DNA from 2 places in the Thermomonospora sp. CIF 1 genome. Region 2 is predicted to be linked to the other one. Evidence: predicted binding sites of a transcription regulator. Region 2 holds the regulator's gene; the other holds the start of a gene.

The links. Region 2 encodes HrcA, which represses chaperone genes, less so after heat shock. Its sites were predicted from a motif close to TTGGCACTCTCNNNNNGAGAGTGCCAA; they were not measured.
Positions count from the first base shown of each region.
Region 1: a site for HrcA is predicted at 5,313-5,339, ahead of groES (co-chaperone GroES). Genes of this name have one in related genera too.

Region 1 covers NZ_MOYN02000023.1:633,921-640,488, forward strand. The annotation lists gene guaB (IMP dehydrogenase) at 1-199, opposite strand, end outside; gene BUE48_RS21175 (DUF5319 domain-containing protein) at 439-828, shown strand; gene BUE48_RS21180 (hypothetical protein) at 839-1,783, opposite strand; gene BUE48_RS21185 (sigma-70 family RNA polymerase sigma factor) at 1,780-2,382, opposite strand; gene groL (chaperonin GroEL) at 2,963-4,585, opposite strand; gene groES (co-chaperone GroES) at 4,883-5,191, opposite strand; gene BUE48_RS21200 (class I SAM-dependent methyltransferase) at 5,535-6,568, shown strand, end outside.
Region 2 covers NZ_MOYN02000022.1:55,980-62,547, forward strand. The annotation lists gene BUE48_RS16145 (PhoH family protein) at 1-197, opposite strand, end outside; gene BUE48_RS16150 (histidine triad nucleotide-binding protein) at 363-713, opposite strand; gene BUE48_RS16155 (SigE family RNA polymerase sigma factor) at 1,191-1,694, shown strand; gene BUE48_RS16160 (hypothetical protein) at 1,691-2,362, shown strand; gene BUE48_RS16165 (16S rRNA (uracil(1498)-N(3))-methyltransferase) at 2,406-3,140, opposite strand; gene dnaJ (molecular chaperone DnaJ) at 3,261-4,391, opposite strand; gene hrcA (heat-inducible transcriptional repressor HrcA) at 4,392-5,405, opposite strand; gene BUE48_RS16180 (DUF3097 domain-containing protein) at 5,582-6,406, shown strand; gene hemW (radical SAM family heme chaperone HemW) at 6,470-6,568, opposite strand, start outside.

The DNA.
Region 1 (6,568 bases), on a different contig from region 2:
TGGCGATGGCCATGCGGGCCTCGGTCACCGTGTCCATCGCCGCCGAGACCAGGGGGATGCGCAAGGTGATGTTGCGGCTGAGCCGCGTGGTGGTGTCGACCTCGCCCGGCTGGAGATCGGAGTAGGCCGGCACCAGCAGAACATCGTCGAACGTCAGCCCCGGAGGGAGGAACTTGTCGGGTTCCGCGGCGGGATTCATGGCTGCCTTCCCGGTCGTCGATTGGCCACAGGCGGTCTGTTGCGGCCCGGACACGGCGGTGTCCCCCCATCGTAGGGCGTGCCCGTCAAGGTCACTTGCCGGTGCGCGCACGCCCGCCACCGGGGACTATGCGAGAAACAACACACCACGCCGTCGGGAAAATCCCGGCATCCGGTGTCTTGCACAAGGTTGTGCCCGCGGGTTGACCACCTGCTCGTTGTGCGCAGTAGCGTGGGATTGTGCACGATGACGTCCCGCTCGACCCGTTCGCCGGCGACCCCAACGACCCGGCCGCAGCGCTCGGCGACCTCAGCGAGGAGATCACTCCGCTGAGCATGAGCGAACGCGAGGACGTGCTGGCCGACCTCGCCGACCTGGAGGTCTTCCGCGCGCTGCTGGAGCCGCTGGGGGTCCGCGGCCTGACCGTGGACTGCGGCGACTGCGGCAAGCAGCACTACATCGACTGGGACCTGCTGCACGGCAACCTGCGCCACCTGCTGGAGGAAGGGCTGCCGCGGGTGCACGAGCCCGCGCTGTCGCCCGACCCGGTCGACTATGTCAGCTGGGAGTACGCCCGCGGTTACGTGGACGGCGTGATCGACAGCGAGGAGGGCCGGAACAACCCCTGAGGGGGTCCGGTCAGGTCTCCTCGGGCAGGCCGCCGTCGGTTTCATCGGCCTGTGGCGGGGCCGCCGGCCGTTCCTCCGTGTTGTCCGGAGCCGGCTCCGATGGGTCGAGGCGGTCCTGGTCGGCGTGTGGTTCGCCCGGCTCGGGATCGGCGAAGGGCAGGAGGTCCTGACGCGGCTTGGGCGCGTCGCCCCCCGGCGCCTCCGGCTGCGCCCTGGGGGCTCGCCGCTCGCCGGACCCGCGCCGGTCCTCTCCCGCCCGGTCCTTGGGGAGTCGGTCTTCGTGGGGCTCGACGCGCAGGTCCGGCATGGGAGTGCGGAACGGCAGGGAACGCATCGGCCCGCCGTCGGCGGCGAGGACCGTGATGACGCCCTCGGCCGGGCGGGCGGTGTCCGGCCGTTCCCGGACCAGCCGGATCCGGGCGTGCGCCGCGGGTTCGCCGGCGGCCAGTTCTCCGGCGCCCGGTGCGCTTCCCGGCTGCTCGGCCGGCCCGTCCTGGGCGACGGCGACCCCGGTGGTGGCCAGCACCCCGGTCAGCAGCGGGCCGACGACGCCGAGCAGGACGACCTTGCGCGGCCCCCGCCGCGGTCCAGGCTCGGCGGCGGTGCCGTCCCCCTCGGCGGGGACGGGCCGCATGCGCCCGCCCGATCCGGGCCGCCGCTTTCCCGGGCGCGTGCTCTGCTGCGCCGGCGGCGCCGGCCGGCGCGGCAGGGACGGGTCGAAGGCTCCGGCGTCCACATCGGCGATCAGGGCCCGCAGCAGGGCGACGGCCGGGTCCGCCGGGTCGGCGGCGCCGGAGTCGGGCAGCGCGTCGCGGGCGGCCAGCGCCTCCACGATCGCGTCGCTGCGGCGCACCGCGGCCAGATCCCAGCACGCGGCCGTCGGACGGCCGGGACCGGCGGCGGCCGCACCGGCGGCACCGGTGGGAACCGAGGCGTCCTCGCTCCGCTCTGTCAAGCGCCCGACTCCTCACTGGCCATCGCCCGGAGCCGGGCCAGGGCCCGGTGCTGGGCGACCCGTACCGCTCCCGCCGTCATGCCCAGCACATTACCGGTCTCCTCGGCCGACAGCCCCGCCACCACTCGCAGCAGCACCAGTTCGCGCTGGTGCTCGGGCAGCCGGGTGAGCAGGTCGCGGGCGCGTTCGGCCTCGCTGTAGCGGACCACCGTCTCCTCTGGGCCGGGACGGTCGTCGGGGCCGTCCGGCAGGTCCTCGGTGGGCACCGCCGACCGCACCGCGCTGCGCAGCGCGTCGGCGATCTTGTGCGAGGCGATGCCGAAGACGAAGGACGCGAAAGGACGTCCCATGTCGCGATATCGGGGCAGGGCCGACAACACCGCGATACAGACTTCCTGGGCCACGTCGTCGGCGATGTGATAGTGCCCGGATATGCGCCCCAAACGGGCCCGGCAATAACGCACCACCATCGGCCGCACCTGACTGAGCAATACCTCGATCGCCCCGGGATCGCCCTGCACGGCCAGCGCGGTCAGATCTCCCAGATCCCCCTCATCGGAGGGCGCCGTCGCATGCAAGGCCCGGGCTTCGCTCGTCATCGCACGTCCCCCCGCTCCGATAGCCCCCGCGTCGTGTTCCCGGCGAAGCATCCCTCGGTCACGTAGAGCATGATGCCCAGCGCGGTCGGACATGTCTCCACTGTGCAAGACAACGGAATGGTCACAGTGCGCGGGCCCCCCGCCTAATATCACAAAACGCAATGATTCCATCCCGTAGGGTAATCTCTTTTGGTGCGGGATGGTCGCCGAACGGTCCGCATCGGCCCTCTCCACCCGTTGTGACCGGCAGAAGCCCGGCTTGAAAAGGCGCCGCCCGTCGCCGTTTCTCCGGTATTTCCGAAACAGTCTTCCGACACTTCGCCCGGTCGCGGGCTTTTCGGCCGAGGAGCGCAGGAAATTCTTTTTCAGTCCGCTGCGCCCCGCCCGGGCCGCGCCGGTTCCGCAGCCGTGATCACCCACCTGACCTGCGGAAACGGGACCGGCGCGGCACGCAAGAGGCCGGGCCGCCGCAAATCAGAAACCTCACCAAAAAGGGATCCCCGCCGCAGTCGGCGGGGATCCCCTGCGAACCGGTTGCATCCTCCCTGCTCAGGCGGCCTGCCGCCGCCGGAGCGGAGGGTCAGTGGCCGTGGCCGTGACCGTGGCCGTGACCCGCGGCGGGCTCCTCCTCCTCGGGCTTTTCGACCACCAGGGCCTCGGTGCTCAGCAGCATGCCGGCGATCGAGGCGGCGTTGGTGACGGCCGAGCGGGTGACCTTCACCGGGTCGATGACGCCCTGGGCCACCAGGTCGCCGTACTCGCCGGTGGCGGCGTTGTAGCCGTGGCCGACGGGCAGCTCGGCCACCTTGGCCGTCACGACGTAACCCTCCTGGCCGGCGTTCTCGGCGATCCAGCGGGCCGGCTCCACCAGGGCGCGGCGCAGCGCCTCGGCGCCGGTGGCCTCGTCGCCGGACAGCCCCAGCGTCTCGAAGCCCTCCTTGGAGACGTGCACCAGCGCGCTGCCGCCGCCGGCGACGATGCCCTCTTCGATGGCGGCGCGGGTGGCGGAGATGGCGTCCTCCAGGCGGTGCTTCTTCTCCTTCAGCTCCACCTCGGTGGCGGCGCCCACGCGCAGCACGCACACCCCGCCGGCCAGCTTGGCCAGCCGCTCCTGCAGCTTCTCGCGGTCCCAGTCCGAGTCGCTCTGCTCGATCTCGACCTTGATCTGGCGGATGCGGTCCTCGACGTCCTTGGGGTCGCCGGCGCCGTCGACGATGGTGGTGGTGTCCTTGGTGACGGTGACCCGGCGGGCCCGGCCCAGCTCCTCCAGGCCGATGGAGTCCAGCTTCAGGCCCAGCGCCTCGCTGATCACCTGGCCGCCGGTCAGCACCGCCATGTCGGCCAGCATCGCCTTGCGGCGGTCGCCGAAGCCGGGGGCCTTGACCGCGGCCGACACGAAGGTGCCGCGGATCTTGTTGGCCACCAGCAGCGCCAGCGCCTCGCCCTCGACGTCCTCGGCGATCACCAGCAGCGGCTTCTTGGTCTGGGCGACCTTCTCGGCGATCGGCAGCAGGTCCTGGACGTTGGAGATCTTGCCCTCGTGGATCAGCACGTAGGCGTCCTCCAGGACGGCCTCCATGCGCTCGGGGTCGGTCACCATGTGCGGCGACAGGTACCCCTTGTCGAACTGCAGACCCTCGGTGAACTCCAGCTCCAGGCCCATGGTGTGGGACTCCTCGACGGTGATCACACCGTCCTTGCCCACCTTCTCAAAAGCCTCGGCGATCAGCTCACCGATCTTGCGGTCCTGCGCGGAGATCGTCGCGACGTGGGCGATCTCCTCCCGCTCGCCGACCTCGCGGGCGGACTTGAGCAGCTGCTCGGAGACGTGGGCGGCGGCGGCGTCGATGCCGCGCTTGAGCGCCATCGGCGAGGCGCCGGCGGCCACGTTGCGCAGACCCTCGCGCACCAGCGCCTGGGCCAGCACGGTGGCGGTGGTGGTGCCGTCACCGGCCACGTCGTTGGTCTTGGTCGCCACTTCCTTGGCGAGCTGGGCGCCCAGGTTCTCGTAGGGGTCCTCCAGCTCCACCTCGCGGGCGATGGTGACACCGTCGTTGGTGATGGTCGGCGCACCGAACTTCTTGTCGATGACGACGTTGCGGCCGCGCGGGCCGATCGTCACCTTGACCGCGTCGGCGAGGGCGTTGACGCCGCGTTCCAGGGCGCGCCGCGCGTCCTCGTCGAACTCCAAGATCTTGGCCATGGAAAATTACGTCCTCTCCTGCGTCGAACCTTTTCCCTCACCCGGCCCATGCGCTGGCGGCCTTGGCCGGCGGGCGCCCGCGGGGATTTCGAAACGCACCGCCGGCGGCCGAAGCACGCCGCCGGCCGCGAAGACAAAGTGCCGGAAAAGGTTCACCGCCCCGGCCGCCCACGGGTCGATGCGAGGACGATCCCCACATCCCCGAAAGCTCCCCAAGGCACCCGATGCGCAATGGCGGACGGTGCGGGAGCCCCTGGCCGGCCGGGGCGGTGCATGGCGTTCAGCTGTGGCTTGAAATTACTTCTCGACGATCGCCAGCACGTCGCGGGCGGACAGCACGAGGTACTCCTCGTTGTTGTACTTGACCTCGGTGCCGCCGTACTTGCTGTAGAGGACGACGTCCCCGACCTTCACATCCAGCGGGACGCGGTTGCCCTTGTCGTCGACCCGGCCCGGGCCCACCGCCAGAACGGTGCCCTCCTGCGGCTTCTCCTTGGCCGTGTCGGGGATCACCAGGCCCGACGCGGTGGTGGTCTCGGCCTCAAGCGGCTGGACGACGATGCGGTCCTCGAGCGGCTTGAGAACAACCTTGGTGGCGGTCGTCACGATCTGACCTCCCCTTCGATGGTCCTCGACCGGCCATGAGCAGGGCCGATCGCACTGTGACAGAAGAGGCGACCTGGGACCGGCCTGTCGTCGCGGGTGCCAGACCGACCTTGTCGCATGATTGGCACTCTCAGGGTCCGAGTGCCAGTCATGGAGATTATGCCGTCCCCCTGACCTCGTCAACACAGGCGGGTTTGCGGTCACCGCACCGTCGCTTGCGGCTCGCAAGGCCGTCGGCCTGCCTTCTTCTCCTCGCCGTTTTCCCCGCCGTCCACACCCGCTGATCTGGAAAACCTTCCCGGCGCCCGGTGGGCGCGCCCCGTCGCATCAGTAGGGTCCGGGTGTGGATGTGGCGATATTCCGGCGGCTGCTGGAGGAGACCGGGCAGCGGGTGCTGGCCGAGGCGGCGCAGGCCGATCTGAGCACCACCGCACTGGTGGCGACCGCCTCCCGGCTGCGGGAGCGGTACCCGGCCGAGCTGGTGTCGGCGGCGCTCACCCAGGCGCGGCTGCGGGCCCGGGCGCACGAGAAGTTCGGCGCGGACGCCGCCCGCATGTACTTCACCCCGGCGGGCCTGGAGCAGGCCACCCGGGCGTGCGTGGCCGAGTACCGGGCGCGCCGGTTCGCCGACCGGCTGGGCGGCGGGCCGGTGCTGGACCTGGGCTGCGGCATCGGCGCCGACCTGATCGCCCGGGCCCGGGCCGGGTGCGCAGGCGTCGGCGTGGAGCGCGACCCGCTGACGGTGGAGGTGGCGCGGGCGAATCTGACGGCGCTCGGGCTGGCGGAGCGGGCCTTCGTGCGGCACGGGGATGCGACCGAGGCGGACCCCGCGGGGTTCGCCGCGGTGTTCGCCGACCCCGGACGGCGCACTCTGCGCGGCCGCGTGTTCGACCCCTCCTGTTATGAACCGCCGCTGGATGCGGTGCTGGATCTGGCCGGGCGGGCCCCGGCCGGGTGCGTCAAGGTGGCGCCGGGCATCCCGCACCAGGCCATCCCGCAGGAGGCGGAGGCGGAGTGGATCTCGGTCGGCGGCGACGTCAAGGAGGCGGCGCTGTGGACGGGGGCGCTGGCGGGACGGGCGCGGCGCCGGGCCACGCTGCTGGACGGGCGCGGCGGGGTGTGGACGCTGGCGGCGGCGCGGGATCCGGCGACCGCGCCGGTGCGGGAGTGGGGACGGTACCTGTACGAACCGGACGGGGCGGTGATCTGCGCCCATCTGGTGGCCGAGGTGGCGGCGGCGCTCGGCGGCGGGCTGGCCGATGCGCGCATCGCCTACATCACCGGTGACGACCTGGTCGCCACGCCGTTCGCCACCGCCTATGAGATAGAAGAGGTACTGCCGTTCTCGGTCAAGCGGCTGCGGGCCGTGCTGCGCCG
Region 2 (6,568 bases):
TCCGCCGGACCGGTCACGGTGATCTCGTTGCCCCGGACGTGGATGTCGCTGTGGAAGGCACGCTCGATGACGTGCAGCAGCTCGTCCCGGGAACCGAGCAGGCTCACCATGGAGTGGTCTTCCGGCACCACGATCTTGACTTGGGAGTGCGAGCCGCGGGCGCGGTCGCGGCTGCCCGCATGAGTGATTTCCACCATCAGCCGGCCTTACGGCCTTTTCGACCTGCTCTCTTCAGTGTTTGTGGTCCGGTGCTCTGCCTGCCTCCATCTTACTGGGGGGTGCCGACGGAGCGCTCGGCCATTTCTCACCGGTTCCCACCGGTCCTCATCGGCAGGTCGCCGCAAGGACGGCCGGGCGGCGGATCAGCCGGGCGGCCAGTTCAGGCCACGCCCGCCCAGAACGTGCAGGTGCACATGGAAGACGGTCTGGCCGGCCTGCGGCCCGGTGTTGAACACCAGGCGGTATCCGCTCTCGGCGATGCCCTCCGCCACGGCCACCTGGTGGGCCTCCCGCACCACCTCCGCCGTCAGGTCGGCGTCGGCCGAGGCCAGCTCGGCGGCGTTGGCGTAGTGCTCGCGCGGGATGACCAGGACGTGGGTGGGGGCCTGCGGGTTGATGTCCCGGAAGGCGATGGTGCGCTCACCCTCCCGGACGATCTTGGCCGGGACCTCCCCGGAGACGATCTTGCAGAACAGGCAGTCCGAGGTGGACAATGAAAGGCTCCCTACTGGCTTGCCGGATGCCACGACCCTGTGGGCCGTTCGGCCGCTGCGCATATTACCGATCTCATCCGGCCTGTTCAGCCCTGACACAGAGGGTATTTCCAAGTAATTAACTAGGAAATATCCGGCCCGCCGGGCGGCCGCCCTCCCTCCGCCCGTCTCGCGCAAGCAATGATCATCAGCCTGCCCGATCCGCAAGCGCGAACACGCCGGGCTGGTTAAGGTTGCAAGGCGACGAACCCCCCGGATCGTAGGCGTCCCCCGCACCGCGTCCGTGACGGACCGGGTTCGCAAATCCCCCTGCCGCACCGGGTGGCGACCGCTCATCTGGACGGCCAGGGGATGGCAGAGGCGGCGGATTAGGTGACCGAGGCAAGACAGAAGATGCCCTTTCGTAAACCGGACAACGAGGGCACGCGTCCCACTGACGTGACCGAGACCCTCGTGGCCAGGGGCGCGGCGGGGGCGATGGCCGTCGCCTGGGATGCCGACCAAGCCGTGACCGCGCTGTATGCGACCAACTACCGTCCGCTGGTACGGCTGGCCGCCATGCTGGTGCGCGATGTGGCCACCGCCGAGGAGGTCGTCCAGGAGGCGTTCATCGCCATGCACGCCGGCTGGCGGCGGCTGCGCGACCCGGACAAGGCCCTGTCGTACCTGCGTCAGGCGGTGGTGAACCGCTCGCGGTCGGTGCTGCGGCACCGCGCCGTGGTGGAGAAGTACGCGCCCAAGGGCCTGCCCGACGCTCCGAGCGCGGAACTGGGCGCCATCAACGAGCTGGAGCGCAGCGCGGTGATCGACGCCCTGGCCCGGCTGCCGGCCCGGCAGCGCGAGGCTCTCGTGTTGCGCTACTACGCCGATTTGTCCGAAGCGGAGATCGCCCGCGCGATGGGGATCAGCCGCGGCGCCGTCAAAAGCCACACGGCGCGCGGCATGGCCGCCCTTCGCAACGTTCTGGAGCAACTGTCATGACCACCGACCCCGACGACAAGTACGGCGAGATCCTGCGCCGTGCGCTGCACGCGGAGGCGGCCAGGGTCGAGCCCGCTCCGGATGGACTGGAGCGCATCCGCGCCGGCATCGAGCAGCGCTCCCGCAGGCGGCTGTCGAGGCTGCAGGGGTGGGCGCCCCCGTTCTGGCTGCCGGGCGGCTGGAGCCGCCCCCTGCTGGCGGTGGCCGTCACCGTGCTGGTCGTGGCCGTGGGCGTGTCGGCCCCGCAGACCATCGAGCGCATCTCCTCGGCCGGACGGCACGGCCCGGCCGAAGACAGCGGCACGCCCTCGGCGGCGGCGGCCGGCCAGGGCGCGGCGCACCTGCCCGGCCAGGCCCCGCACCCGCCCGGACAAGGGCACTCGCTGCCCCCCGCCTCCGCCGACTCCCCGGTGTCCCAGACGCCCGGGGTCTCCCCGTCGCCCACGTGCCCGCCCGCCGGGCGGCCGACCGATGAGGCGTCCCTGCGGCCCGCTCCCGGCGACCCGCAGCACACGCCTCCGCAGTGCCCCCAGGAGAGCCCGTCACCGACCGCTCCCGAACCGGAGGAGACGACGCCCACGCCTCCCGAGGAGCCGCCGTCGACCCCGCCCGAGGAGCCGCCCACGCCCACGCCCACCGACGAGCCGGAGACGACCGAGGAGCCCTGACCGTCCGGGGCCGCAGGCGGCCCGCTGAGGCCCCCGGCGGGCCTCACCAGCGGCCGGTGGCGCTGAGCAGGATCGCGGCGGCGGCCACGCCGGCGGTGGAGGTGCGCAGCACGGTCGGCCCCAGCCGCACCGCGACGGCACCGGCCTCGGCGAAGCACGCCAGTTCCTCGTCGGTGATGCCGCCCTCGGGGCCGACCACGGCGATGATCTCGCCCTCGGAGGGCAGGTCCACAGCGCGCAGCGGCACGGTGGCCGCCTCGTGCAGCACGATCGCGCGGGCGGCCCCGGCCAGGCGGGCGGCCACCTGCTCGGTGGTGGCCAGCGGCGGGATCTGCGGCAGCCGGCTGCGGCGGGACTGCTTGGCGGCCTCCCGGGCGGTGGTGCGCCACCGGCCGAGCGCCTTGTCCATCCGGTCGGGCCGCCACCGGGTGACGCACCGGGCCGCCTGCCACGGCACGATCTCGTCCACCCCGGCCTCGGTCATGGTCTCCACCGCCAGCTCGCCCCGCTCCCCCTTGGGCAGGGCCTGGACGACCACCAATCGGGGGCTGGGCGGCTGGTGGCGGTGCCGCGCCAGCACCTCCAGCACCAGCCGGTCCTTGCCGGCCACCGCGGCGACCACGCACTCGGCCAGCAGGCCGTCCCCGTCGGTCAGATCCACGCGCTCCCCGGGCCGCAGCCGGCGCACGGTGACGGCGTGCCGTCCCTCCGGGCCCTCCAGGACCACCCGGTCCTCGCGCAGCGCGGTGGAGTCGATGAGGAAGACGGGCGGGCTCACACCCGCCTCCGCGTCAGCGGGGAGGCGGCCGGGAGCGCGGTCGCGTCACCTGCCTGCGTCATGCCCGGCGCACGCCGGGCATGACGGCCCTCCACGGTCACTCGCCGGTCCACGCGGCCGCTAGTGGCCGTTGAAGACGGCCCGCACCCGGGAGAAGAACCCCTGCTGGCCGGGGGCGAACTTGCCGGGAGGCCGCTCCTCGCCGCGCAGCTTGGCCAGCCGCCGCAGCAGTTCTTCCTGCTCTTCGTCCAAATTGGTGGGCGTCTCCACGTTGACGTGGATCAGCAGATCGCCGCGGCCGGACTCGTTGAGGTGGCGGACGCCCCGCCCGTGCAGCCGGATCACCTGCCCGGACTGGGTGCCGGGGCGGATGTCGACCTCCTCGGTGCCGTCCAGGGTCTCGATGGCGACCTGGGTGCCCAGCGCCGCCGCCGTCATCGGGATCTGCACGGTGCAGTGCAGATCGTCGCCCTCCCGCTCGAAGATCGGGTGCGGGCGTTCGACGATCTCCAAGAACAGGTCGCCGGCCGGGCCGCCGCCCGGGCCGACCTCGCCCTCCCCGGCGAGCTGAATGTGGGTGCCGCTCTCCACCCCGGCCGGGATCCGCACCTTGATGGTGCGCCGGGTGCGCACCCGGCCGTCGCCGGAGCACTCGGGGCAGGGCTGGCGGATGACGCTGCCGTAGCCGCCGCAGTGCGGGCACGGCCGCGACGTCATCACCTGGCCCAGGAAGGAGCGGGTGACCTGCTGCACCTCGCCCCGTCCCAGGCAGGTCTCGCAGGTCTCCGGGTGGGTGCCGGGGGCGGTGCCGGCCCCCGAGCACACGTTGCACACCACGGCGGTGTCGATGGCCAGCTCGCGGGTGGTGCCGAAGGCGGTCTCGGCCAGGTCCAGCTCCACCCGCAGCGTGGCGTTGCGGCCCCGCCGGGCCCGGCTGCGCGGGCCCCGCGAGGTCGCCGTGCCGAAGAAGGCGTCCATGATGTCGCTGAACGGGAAACCGGCCGCGCCGAACCCGGCACCGGCGCCGCCGCCGGGCGCGAACGGGTCCGCGCCCAGGTCGTACATCTCCCGCTTCTTCGGGTCGGAGAGCACCTCGTAGGCCTGGGTGATCTCCTTGAAGCGTTCCTGGGTCTCCGGGTCCGGATTGACATCCGGGTGGAGTTCCCGCGCGAGCCGCCGGTAGGCCTTCTTGATCTCGTCCTGGCTCGCGTCGCGGCGCACCCCAAGGATCGCGTAATAGTCGCGTGCCACTTACGACCCCGCGAGGACTTGTCCGACGTAACGTGCCACTGCCCGCACCGCTCCCATCGTGCTGGGGTAGTCCATCCGCGTCGGCCCGAGCACGCCCAGCCGCGCCAGGGGCCGGTCGCCGACGCCGTAGCCGGCGGCGACCACGGAGGTCGACCGAAGACTCTCGTGCGGATTCTCCTTGCCGATCCGCACCGTCAGACTAGACGAATCCCCGACCTCGCCGAGCAACCGCATCAGCACCACTTGCTCTTCCAGGGCCTCCAGCACCTCGCGCAGGCTCTGGGCGAAGTCGACGTTGGCCAAATTGGCGGTGCCGGCGAAGACGACCTTCTCCTCGTGCTTTTCGACCAGGGTCTCCAGCAGCACCGACAGCACGGTGGCGGCCACCTGCCGGTCGTCGGGGGCGACCTGCTCGGGCAGGTCGGCCACCGCGGTCGGCGCGTCCGCCAGCAGGCAGCCGTCCAGGCAGCTGTTGAGCAGGGTGCGCAGCCGCGACACCGACTCCTCGCAGACCGCGCCGGGGGTCTCCACCACCCGCTGCTCGACCCGCCCGGTGTTGGTGATCAGCACCAGCAGCAGCCGCCGCTCGGCGACCGGCACCAGCTCCACATGGCGCACCGACGAGCGCGACAGGGAGGGGTACTGCACCACCGCGACCTGCCGGGTGAGCTGGGCCAGCAGCCGGACGGTGCGGCTGACCACGTCGTCGAGGTCGTAGGCGCCGTTGAGGAAGGTCTCGATGGCGCGGCGTTCGGCCGCCGACAGCGGCTTGATCGTCGACAGCCGGTCCACGAACAGCCGGTAGCCCTTGTCGGTGGGCACCCGGCCGGCGCTGGTGTGCGGCTGGGTGATGTACCCCTGCTCCTCCAGCACCGCCATGTCGTTACGGATCGTCGCCGGAGAGACGCCCAGCGCATGCCGTTCGGCCAGCGCCTTGGAGCCCACCGGCTCGTTGGTGGACACGTAGTCCTCGACGATGGCGCGGAGCACCGCAAGTTTGCGGTCGTCGAGCACGTGGTCACCTCCTTGCGGCCCGCATACTGGCACTCCTTCCCCCCGAGTGCCAAGTCTACGGCGATTCGGGCGAGGTCGGAGGTCCCGGCAGGGTATCCTTTGCCGCCACGCCCACCGGCCGGGGGGAACGCGCCGTCCGGAGTCTCTGCACCGGCCGCGTCGTTAGAGTCCGGTCCGTGCGCAGCAAGGATTATGGCGATGATGTGCTGGCCGACCACCGGCGGTGGTCCCGTAAAAAGCCGATCCCCCGGGTGGCGGCCGAGCGGGACCTGGTGGTGGAGGACGCCGACAGCGGATTCTGCGGCGCCGTGGTGGCCTGCGACAAGCACGGGGTGACGCTGGAGGACCGGTTCGGCAACCGCCGCGTCTTTCCGCTCACCGAGGCCGGCTTCCTGCTGGAGGGCAGGCCGGTGACGCTGGTGCGGCCGCGCCGGCCCGCCGCGGGCCCGCTCCGCTCGGCCTCCGGGTCGATCGCGGTGCCCGGTCTGCGCGCCCGCGTGGCCCGCGAGAGCCGCATCTACGTCGAGGGCGTGCACGATGCGGAGCTGGTGGAAAAGATCTGGGGCCACGACCTGCGCGTGGAGGGGGTCGTGGTGGAGTACCTGGAGGGCGTCGACGACCTTCCGGCGGTGGTGGCCGAGTTCGGCCCCGGTCCGGGCCGGCGGCTGGGCGTGCTGGTGGACCACCTGGTCGAAGGGTCCAAGGAGAGCCGGATCGCCGCTCAGGTGTCCTCGCCGTACGTGCTGGTCACCGGGCATCCCTTCGTGGACATCTGGCAGGCCGTCAAGCCCGCCGTACTGCGTATCGGGGCCTGGCCGCAGGTTCCGCCCGGCGTGCCCTGGAAGGAGGGCGTGCTGGCGGCGCTGGGCTGGCCTCCCGACGTGGGGGCGGCCTGGCGGCGGATCCTCGGCGCGGTGAACTCTTATGCCGATCTGGAGCCGCAGCTGCTGGGACGCGTGGAGGAGCTCATCGACTTCGTCACCGCTCCCGACCCCTCCTGAGCCGCCTGTGGGAGGGCCGCCGCCGGAACCGCAACGGCGCCGAAGAACCCGGCGGGGCCCTCGTCAGGTGAGGTCTCGGACGACGGCGTCGGCGAGCAGCCGGCCGCGCAGGGTCAGCACCGCGCGGCCCCGGCCGAAGTAGGGCTCCTCCTCCACCAGGCC